DNA from 3 places in the Actinoplanes subglobosus genome. Region 2 is predicted to be linked to each of the others. Evidence: predicted binding sites of a transcription regulator. Region 2 holds the regulator's gene; each other region holds the start of a gene.

Region 1 (3,273 bases), on a different contig from region 2:
GAGCGCGCCGTCGACCTCGGCCACGAGGGTCTTGAACAGCCGCTCCGGTGCCACGCCGAGAGCCCGCGCCACGAGCGCCCCGTAGTTGGGCGCGTCCGGCGACACCTCGTACGGATGCAGGGAGTGCGCCACCCGCTCCGTCGTCAGCAGGACGGTGGCCGGCGTGCCTGCCGCTTTCTTGGCCATCCGGGCAACCTACATCGCGGCCGTGGTCAGCAGTGCGACCGGTGCCCCCGCCACCCGGGTCAGGACCAGCCCGGCCGTGTTCGGCCCGGACAGCCGGAGGTCCTTGCGCAACTGGTCGGGCACCAGCGCCGAGCCGCGCTTGCGGATCTCCAGCACCCCGACGCCACGCTCGCGCAGCAGCACACGCAGACGCTTCAGGGAGAACGGCAGCACCTCGGTCACTTCGAGTCGCCGGGCGAACGGGGTGTCCACCGGCTCGTCGGTGTAGACGTAGGCGATCTCCGGGTCGGCCAGCCAGCCGCCGACCGACGCCGCGAACTCCGCCACCAGGTGTGACCGGACCACCGCCGGGTCGGGGTCGTAGATCCACGCGCCGACCGGGCCGACCCGGCCGGTTTCGGTGCCGGAGCCAACCAATTCCGCGACCGACGTGCCGAGGACCGTGGCCCGCCGCGGCGCCCCGGCGAGCGGGCCGCACCAGAAGGCGGCCTCGACCAGGTCACCGCCGACACTGGTCCACTCCCCCTCGGCGCCCGGCGGCAGCAGCCCGTGGTCGATGCCGGGCGCGAGTTTCAGCACCGTGCGCGGGGTCCGGGCGGGCAGCCCGGCGATGAAGTCCCACGGCGGCGAGTAGGACTTCGGGTCGAAGACACGGCCGCGGCCGGCCTGGCGCCGGGCCGGGTCGGCGAAGACCGCGTCGTAGCGCTCGACCGGCACCGACGTGGCGTCGGCGCACGTCACGGTGATCCGGTCGGCGAGCCCGGCGGCCTCGGCGTTCGCGGCCGCCATCGCCGCCGTGACGGGGTCGGCGTCCACGGCGTACACCCGGATGCCGTGCCGGGCCGCGGCGAGCGCGTCGGAACCCAGCCCGCAGCCCAGGTCGGCGAGGGTCTCGACGCCGGCCGCGGCGAGCCGGGCGGCCCTGCGGCCGGCGACGACGGCACGTGTCGCCTGCTCCAGGCCGGCCCGGGTGAAGAACATCCCGGCGGCGTCCGGGCCGAACTTGCCTGCGGCGCGCTCACGCAAACTAGCCTGGGTCAAGGCGGCCGCGGAGAGCTCCGCGCCGAAGCCCCGGGCCCGCAGGGCCGAGGCCGCGGCGAGCGGCTCACCGCCGGTCACCTCAGCCGCCGCGGCCAGGGCTTTCAACCCCTCAGGGGTACGCAACAGTTGCAACAACTCGGGGCTCACGAGAGGCATTCTCCCTGGCGTGACAGGTTGGCACTCTGGTTGACGGAGTGCTAGTTCCGACATAGTCTCGGCGTTAGCACTCTCACCATGAGGGTGCCAGCCGCCCGGCCCGTCCGTGGCGGTTAGGCACCAGGCGGACCGGCACCCGCGACGACGGCCCCGCCCGGTGGCATGAGGCATTGACCGGCCTGGTTCAAGGCCGGCGAAACCTGTACCCAGGAGGGTATGCCCGTGACTACCGCGACCAAGGTTGCGATCAAGCCGCTCGAGGACCGCATCGTGGTCCAGGCGAACGAGGCTGAGACCACGACCGCTTCCGGCATCGTGATCCCCGACACCGCCAAGGAGAAGCCCCAGGAGGGCACCGTCCTCGCCGTCGGCCCCGGCCGGATCGACGACAAGGGCAACCGCGTACCGCTCGACGTCAAGGTCGGCGACGTCGTTCTCTACTCGAAGTACGGCGGCACCGAGGTCAAGTACGCCGGCGAGGAGTACCTGGTGCTCTCCGCCCGTGACGTCCTCGCGGTCATCGAGAAGTAAGACCTAACTGATTGCGCTTGCGCCCTGTTCCGATAGCTCGGGGCAGGGCGCTGGTGCGTGAAGGGACCATTCATGGCGAAGATTCTCAGCTTCTCAGACAGCGCCCGGCACCTCCTGGAGCACGGCGTCAACACCCTCGCCGACACGGTCAAGGTCACCCTCGGTCCGCGCGGTCGTAACGTCGTCCTGGACAAGAAGTTCGGCGCGCCCACGATCACCAACGACGGCGTCACCATCGCCAAGGAGATCGAGCTCACCGACCCGTACGAGAACCTTGGCGCCCAGCTCGTCAAGGAGGTGGCGACCAAGACCAACGACGTCGCCGGTGACGGGACCACCACGGCGACCGTGCTCGCGCAGGCGCTGGTCCGCGAGGGCCTGCGCAACGTGACCGCCGGTGCCAACCCGATCGGCCTCAAGCGCGGCATGGACCAGGCCTCCGAGGCCGTGTCCAAGGCGCTGCTCGGCAAGGCCGTCGAGGTCGCCGACCACAAGGCGATCGCCAACGTGGCCACCATCTCGGCCCAGGACGCGAATATCGGTGAGCTGATCGCCGACGCGATGGACCGGGTCGGCCGCGACGGCGTCATCACGGTCGAGGAGGGCTCGGCGCTGCAGACCGAGCTCGAGGTGACCGAGGGTCTCCAGTTCGACAAGGGCTTCATCTCGCCGAACTTCGTGACCGACGCCGAGGCGCAGGAGGCGGTGCTGGAGGACGCGCACATCCTCCTCACCACGCAGAAGATCTCCAGCATCGAGGAGCTGCTCCCGCTGCTGGAGAAGGTGCTGCAGACCAGCAAGCCGCTGCTGATCGTCGCGGAGGACGTCGAGGGCCAGGCCCTGTCCACCCTGGTGGTCAACTCGCTGCGCAAGACCATCAAGGTCGTCGCGGTGAAGGCGCCCGGTTTCGGTGACCGTCGCAAGGCGATCCTCCAGGACCTGGCGATCGCGACCGGTGGCGAGCTGATCGCCCCCGAGCTCGGTTACAAGCTCGACCAGGTCGGCCTCGAGTCGCTGGGCAGCGCCCGGCGGATCGTCGTCGACAAGGAGAACACCACCATCGTCGACGGTGGCGGCAACTCGTCCGACGTCTCCGACCGGGTCTCCCAGATCCGCAAGGAGATCGAGGCGTCCGACTCCGACTGGGACCGCGAGAAGCTCTCGGAGCGGCTGGCCAAGCTCTCCGGCGGCGTCGCGGTGATCAAGGTCGGTGCCGCGACCGAGGTCGAGATGAAAGAGCGCAAGCACCGCATCGAGGACGCCATCGCGGCGACCAAGGCGGCCGTCGAGGAGGGCACCGTCCCCGGCGGCGGCGCCGCTCTCGCCCAGGTCGCCAAGGAGCTCGAGGGCAACCTCGGC
Region 2 (3,273 bases):
CAGCCACGTCGGCGGGGTGCGCTGGTGGAACGTCAAACACCCGTCGGCGTACGCGAAACGCCTCACCGCCGGGGAATCACCCGGACACGCCCGGGAGTTGCTGACCGGCGCGGATCGGCACATGGAGGACGTCATGCTCCGGGTCCGGCTGCGGGACGGCCTGCCGCTGGACGGCCTCGACGCCACGGGGACCGCGCGGGCGCTGGCCGGCGGGCTGCTCGAGCCCGGCGCCTACGAGCAGGGGCGGCTCGTGCTCACCCTGCGGGGCCGGCTGCTGGCCGACGCGGTCGTCCGTGACGTGCTGTGAGGGCCCCTACCTGAGGAAACGGGCGCTCATCGGGTAGTTGAAGGGCTCGCCGTTGGCTGCCTTGACACCGGCGATGACACCGACGACCGTGGCGATCAGTGTGGCCGCGCCGAGGATCAGCACGCCGATGCCGATGCAGGTCAGCACACTGCCGACCAGGGCGATGATGCCCCAGAGCAGGTGGAAGTTGAGGCCCTTGACGGCCTCGGAGCGGACCACCGGGGACTGGTTGCCGCGGACCACGAGCGCGACCAGCGGCGCGACCCAGCCGAGCATGCCGGCACCGAAGAGGGCGCCGGCCGCGCCCCCGAAGTGCGTCACCAGGATCCACATCCGGTCCTGTAGCGGGTCCTGCTGGTAGCCGTAGCCGTAGGGCTGGTCGGGCGGAGGGGGCGGAGGATACCCGCCGGAGTAGGGGGGCTCTGTCATGTCTGACACGCTAGGACCCCGGGAACAACCGGTTGAAGGCGGTCCGCCGTACTTTCGATCATCGCGTTGTGACCGCCCGCGACGTAGACTGGCACTCTATTAGCGGGAGTGCCAAACGGGGGAGGGGTCATATGAGTCTGGATGACCGCAAGCTCGAGGTGCTCCGGGCGATCGTCGAGGACTACGTCGAGACACAGGAGCCGGTGGGCAGCAAGGCTCTGGTCGACCGGCACAAGCTCGGTGTCTCCCCGGCCACCGTCCGCAACGACATGGCCGTGCTGGAGGAGGAGGGCTACATCCGGCAGCCGCACACCAGTGCCGGCCGGGTGCCCACCGACGCCGGTTACCGGCTCTTCGTCGACCGGCTCACCAAGATAAAGCCGTTGAGCCCGGCCGAGCGCCGCGCCATCGAGCGTTTCATGGTGGGTGCCGTCGACCTCGACGACGTGGTGCACCGCACCGTCCGGCTCCTCGCGCAGCTCACCCGCCAGGTCGCCGTCGTGCAATATCCGAGCCTGTCCCGCTCCGCCGTGCGCCATCTGGAGCTGGTGCCGATCTCCACCACCCGCCTGATGCTGGTGATGATCACCGACACCGGCCGGGTCGAGCAGCGCCTCGTGGAGATGCCCGGCCCGCTGGCCGACGGCGAGGTGTGGGAGCTGCGGCTGCGGGTCAACGAGAAGCTGGCCGGTCAGCGGCTCGCAGACACCCCGCCCCTCGTGCAGAAACTCGTGGAGGAGTGCGCTGTCGAGCGGCGCGCCGCGATGACATGCTTGGCGTCGGTTCTTCTGGAGACTCTGGTCGAGCGGAGTGAGGAGCGCCTCGCGCTGGCCGGTACGGCCAACTTGACACGCGGGGGTGTGCTGGACTTCCAGGGCACACTGCGGCCCGTCCTCGAAGCACTCGAGGAGGAGGTCATCCTTCTGAAGCTCATAGGCGATCTGGAGCCCCGGACCACCCGGGTCCTGATCGGCGACGAGAACCAGATCGACAACCTGCGGTCGGCGTCCGTGGTGAGCAGCGGTTACGGACCGGGTACCACGATCGTTGGGGGGCTCGGCGTGCTGGGCCCCACCCGGATGGACTACCCCGGCACTATCGCTACCGTTCGTGCAGTGGCACGCTACGTTGGCGACCTGTTGGCACAGAATTGACGGATTCGCGCAGACATTGAGGACTCCAAACCCCGTGGCCAAGGACTATTACGGAATTCTCGGTGTGAGCCGGGAGGCAACCGACGACGAGATCAAGCGCGCCTACCGCAAACTCGCTCGGCAGTACCACCCGGACGTCAACCCGGATCCCGAGGCGCACGACAAGTTCAAAGAGATCAACGCGGCGTACGAGGTGCTCTCCGACGAGCAGAAGCGCCAGGTCGTCGACCTCGGTGGCGACCCGCTCGCGCCGGGCGGGGGCATGCCCGGTGGAGCCGGTGGCGCCGGCCCGTTCGTCGGCTTCCAGGACATCATGGACGCGTTCTTCGGCACGGCCGCGGGCGGTGGCTCCCGTGGCCCGCGCCCGCGCACGCGTCCCGGCGCCGACGCGATCCTCCGGCTGGAGCTCGACCTCGTCGAGACCGCCTTCGGCGTGGAGGCACCGATCACCGTCGACACCGCGGTGCTCTGCACCCAGTGCTCGGGCGCCGGCACCGCGCCCGGCACCCACCTGTCGACGTGCGAGGTCTGCTCCGGCCGCGGTGAGGTCCAGTCGGTGCAGCGCACCTTCCTCGGCCAGGTCGTCTCGTCCCGCCCCTGCCAGAACTGCCAGGGTCACGGCACGGTCATTCCCAGCCCCTGTCCGACCTGCGCCGGTGACGGCCGGATAAGGACACGCCGCTCGCTCACCGTCAAGATCCCGGCGGGTGTCGAGGACGGCATGCGGATCCGCCTGGCCCAGCAGGGCGAGGTCGGCCCCGGCGGCGGCACCGCCGGCGACCTCTACGTGGAGATCCACGAGCGGCCGCACGACGTCTACTCCCGCAAGGGCGACGACCTGCACTGCCGCGTCACCCTGCCGATGACGGCGGCCGCCCTCGGCACCAGGATGACCATCAAGACCCTCGACGGCGAGGAGAACATCGAGGTCAAGCCGGGCACCCAGCCGGCCAGCACACTGCGCATCCGCGGCAAGGGCGTTCCGCACCTGCGGGGCCAGGGCCGCGGCGAGCTCTTCGTGCACCTCGACGTCAAGACGCCGACCAAGCTCACCGCCGACCAGGAGCGGATGCTCCGCGAGTTCGCCAAGACCCGCGGGGAGGACGTCGCCGAGCTGAGCAAGCAGGGCGGCTTCTTCAGCCGGATGCGGGACGCTTTCAACGGCCACTGACCCTTTTCTGGTACGCCCAGTTGCTCGGCTCCGGGTCGGTCAGTGTCTCGCTGACGGCCCAGAGCCGAGCCGCCGGACCGTTCGAACACGACCACGCTGATCAACGGCTCCTCGCCCGGCGGCTGATCGACCGGTGCAGTGGCGTCGAGGCGGGATTCAGCGACGGGCGTACTGACCCGCCGCTCCCGGTCGTACCTCCGCGGCATCCTGCC
Region 3 (3,273 bases), on a different contig from region 2:
CGGGTGCGCTGGTCGTACTCACCGGGGCGTTCCTGCGCTGGCTGACCGCCGCCCGGCCCGGACGACACCGCAAACGGTGAGAAACCGACCGCCAGACCGCCACCCGACCCGGACGACACCGCAAACAGTGAGAAACCGACCGCCGGACCGCCGCCCGACCCGGACGACACCGCAAACGGTGAGAAACCGACCGCCAGACCGCCACCCGACCCGGACGACACCGCAAACAGTGAGAAACCGACCGCCAGACCGCCGCCCGACCCGCGCGGCACCGCGAAGGGTAAACCGCGCGGCACCGCGAACGGTCAACGACGACCCGGTGGCGATCGGTGGAAACGCCGAACGGGCGGGCCGCTGAGGGCGGCCCGCCCGTTCGTCAGGTATCACCTGGTGTTACTCATGGACTCAGAAGTCCATGTCACCGCCGCCCGGGGCACCGGCCGGAGCCGGGGTCTTCTCGGGCTTGTCGGCCACGACGGCCTCGGTGGTGAGGAACAGCGCGGCGATCGACGCGGCGTTCTGCAGCGCCGAGCGGGTGACCTTGGCCGGGTCGATGATGCCCGCGGCCAGGAGGTCGACGTACTCGCCGGTCGCGGCGTTGAGGCCGTGACCCGCGTCGAGGTTGCGCACCTTCTCCACCACGACGCCGCCCTCGAGGCCGGCGTTCACGGCGATCTGACGCAGCGGGGCATCGAGCGCGACCTTGACGATCTGCGCGCCGGTGGCCTCGTCGCCGGCCAGGTCCAGCTTGTCGAACGCGGTCTTGCCGGCCTGAACCAGCGCGACGCCACCACCGGGGACGATGCCCTCCTCGACGGCCGCCTTCGCGTTGCGAACGGCGTCCTCGATGCGGTGCTTGCGCTCCTTGAGCTCGACCTCGGTGGCCGCGCCGACCTTGATGACCGCAACGCCGCCGGCCAGCTTGGCCAGACGCTCCTGCAGCTTCTCACGGTCGTAGTCGGAGTCCGAGCGCTCGATCTCGGCGCGGATCTGGTTGACCCGGCCCTGGATCTGCTCGCCGTTGCCGGCGCCGTCGACGACGGTGGTCTCGTCCTTGGTGATGACGATCTTGCGGGCCGAGCCGAGCAGCGACAGGTCGGCGGCGTCGAGCTTGAGGCCGACCTCCTCGCTGATGACGGCGCCACCGGTCAGGATGGCGATGTCCTCCAGCATGGCCTTGCGGCGGTCACCGAAGCCGGGGGCCTTGACGGCGACCGACTTGAAGGTGCCACGGACCTTGTTGACGACCAGGGTGGCCAGGGCCTCGCCCTCGACGTCCTCGGCGATGATGACCAGCGGCTTGCCGGACTGCATGACCTTCTCGAGGATCGGCAGCAGGTCCTTGACCGCGGAGATCTTGCTGTTCGCGATGAGGATGTAGGGGTCGTCGAAGACGGCCTCCATGCGCTCGGCGTCGGTCATGAAGTACGCCGAGATGTAGCCCTTGTCGAAGCGCATGCCCTCGGTGAGCTCCAGCTCCAGCCCGAAGGTGTTGCTCTCCTCGACGGTGATGACGCCTTCCTTGCCGACCTTGTCCATGGCCTCGGCGATGATCTCGCCGACCGTGGAGTCACCGGCGGAGATGGAGGCGGTGGAGGCGATCTGCTCCTTGGTCTCCACGTCCTTGGCGAGCTGCGAGAGCGCCTCGGAAACGCTGGCGACCGCGGCCTCGATGCCCCGCTTGAGACCCAGCGGGTTGGCGCCGGCGGCCACGTTGCGCAGGCCCTCCCGGACCAGCGCCTGGGCCAGGACGGTCGCGGTCGTCGTGCCGTCACCGGCGACGTCGTCGGTCTTCTTGGCGACCTCCTTGACCAGCTCGGCGCCGATCTTCTCGAAGGTGTCCTCGAGCTCGATCTCCTTGGCGATGGATACACCATCGTTGGTGATCGTGGGGGCGCCCCACTTCTTCTCGAGCACGACGTTGCGACCCTTGGGGCCGAGCGTCACCTTGACGGCGTCGGCGAGCTGGTTCATGCCACGCTCGAGGCCCCGACGAGCCTCCTCGTCGAATGCGATGATCTTGGCCATACGGCGTTGTCCTCCCGGACATCCGCGGTGCCGGGCCTCGTCGGCCCCGCTCTCCGCACGTTGAGGAAGTCTGCGGACGCCACCACCTGGCGAAGGTGACGTCCTCAGGCCGAGCCGGATAGCCCGCGACGACCGGCTCCGTGCCCCGATGCCGATGGCAGCATCGCGACCGGAACCCCACCGTCCCGACCTGTTGGCACTCAGCATGCGCGAGTGCCAATCACTTGTTTAGCACTCTCCGATGGCGAGTGCAAGAAACCCCATCTTCCCGCGAATCCCCGCCGGTGGCCGCGGTTTCGACTAAGGATCTTGACGGCCCAGCTCAGCGGGGGTGCCGGCACGGGCAGGGACGGCCGGACGGGACGTGACGAGCGCCGCAATCGCCCAGGCGACCCCGACCACGGCGTCCACCCCGAACGCCACCACCCACGTCCACAGATCCGGCTCGCTGCCGGGCTCGTCGATCAGAATCGTGAACTGGTACAGCACCGTCACGACGACCGAGGCCAGCACCAGGAGCCGTAGGTCGCTGCGCGTCGCGGCCGGGTACAGGACGGCGGCGAGCAGGCCCAGGAACAGCAGGGTCACCACGCTGTACCCGGCCGGGACGAGCCAGGACCACACGCCGCCGCCGAGGGTGAGGGAGAGCGGAAGCAAGTCGTACACCGAGTCCGCGGCCATGACGACGAGAACCGACGCCACCAGCAGCGCCGCCACCCGGAGCACCGTCACCCGCCGCCTCGCCAGCAGGGCGACCACCGTCAGCGGCACCACCGTGGGAAGGACGGCGAGCAGCGGGAGCACTCTCCGGAGGAGCACGAGGTCGTCGTAGAAGGTGTCCGAGTCGATCGCCGCCCTGATCATCAGCGGGTGGATCGTCATCAGCAGTGCGGTGACGGCCACCGTCGCGGCGACGGACCACGGGTGGGCACGGACGAGCCGGAGGCCGGAGAGGGACTCGAGGACAGGGGGCTCCTCCGCGTACGGCCGCGGGAACTCATCGCTCACCGTCGAATCATGCCGCACCCCCGCCAACCGGTTTAGCGACAACCTGCTTGCCGACCCGCAGCCCCAGCGGTAGTGATGGACGCATGGAGAACTGGGACGTACGGCGGGTGACCCCGGACGACGCCGGGCGGATGCGGGCGCTCCGCCTGGAGATGCTGGCCGACAGTCCGCTGGCGTTCCTGGAGACACTGGCGCAGGCCGCCGCCCGGCCGCACGAGAGCTACCGGCAGCGAATCC

What was found. Region 2 encodes HrcA, which represses chaperone genes, less so after heat shock. Its sites were predicted from a motif close to GGTTNGCACNCTCNNNNNGAGNGTGCNAACC; they were not measured.
Region 1: groES (co-chaperone GroES) is a predicted target of HrcA. The motif match lies at 1,446-1,476, and genes of this name have one in related genera.
Region 3: groL (chaperonin GroEL) is a predicted target of HrcA. The motif match lies at 2,220-2,250, and genes of this name have one in related genera.

Annotation. Positions count from the first base shown of each region.
Region 1 is NZ_JBHSBL010000012.1:109,336-112,608, forward strand. Features, by position in the region: gene ybaK (Cys-tRNA(Pro) deacylase) at 1-186, opposite strand, end outside; gene ACFO0C_RS11480 (class I SAM-dependent methyltransferase) at 196-1,383, opposite strand; gene groES (co-chaperone GroES) at 1,600-1,914, shown strand; gene groL (chaperonin GroEL) at 1,987-3,273, shown strand, end outside.
Region 2 is NZ_JBHSBL010000035.1:80,367-83,639, reverse strand. Features, by position in the region: gene hemW (radical SAM family heme chaperone HemW) at 1-307, shown strand, start outside; gene ACFO0C_RS46220 (DUF4870 domain-containing protein) at 314-736, opposite strand; gene hrcA (heat-inducible transcriptional repressor HrcA) at 868-1,890, shown strand; gene dnaJ (molecular chaperone DnaJ) at 1,925-3,061, shown strand.
Region 3 is NZ_JBHSBL010000017.1:422,427-425,699, reverse strand. Features, by position in the region: gene ACFO0C_RS19850 (Ig-like domain-containing protein) at 1-80, shown strand, start outside; gene groL (chaperonin GroEL) at 406-2,028, opposite strand; gene ACFO0C_RS19840 (hypothetical protein) at 2,329-3,036, opposite strand; gene ACFO0C_RS19835 (GNAT family N-acetyltransferase) at 3,120-3,273, shown strand, end outside.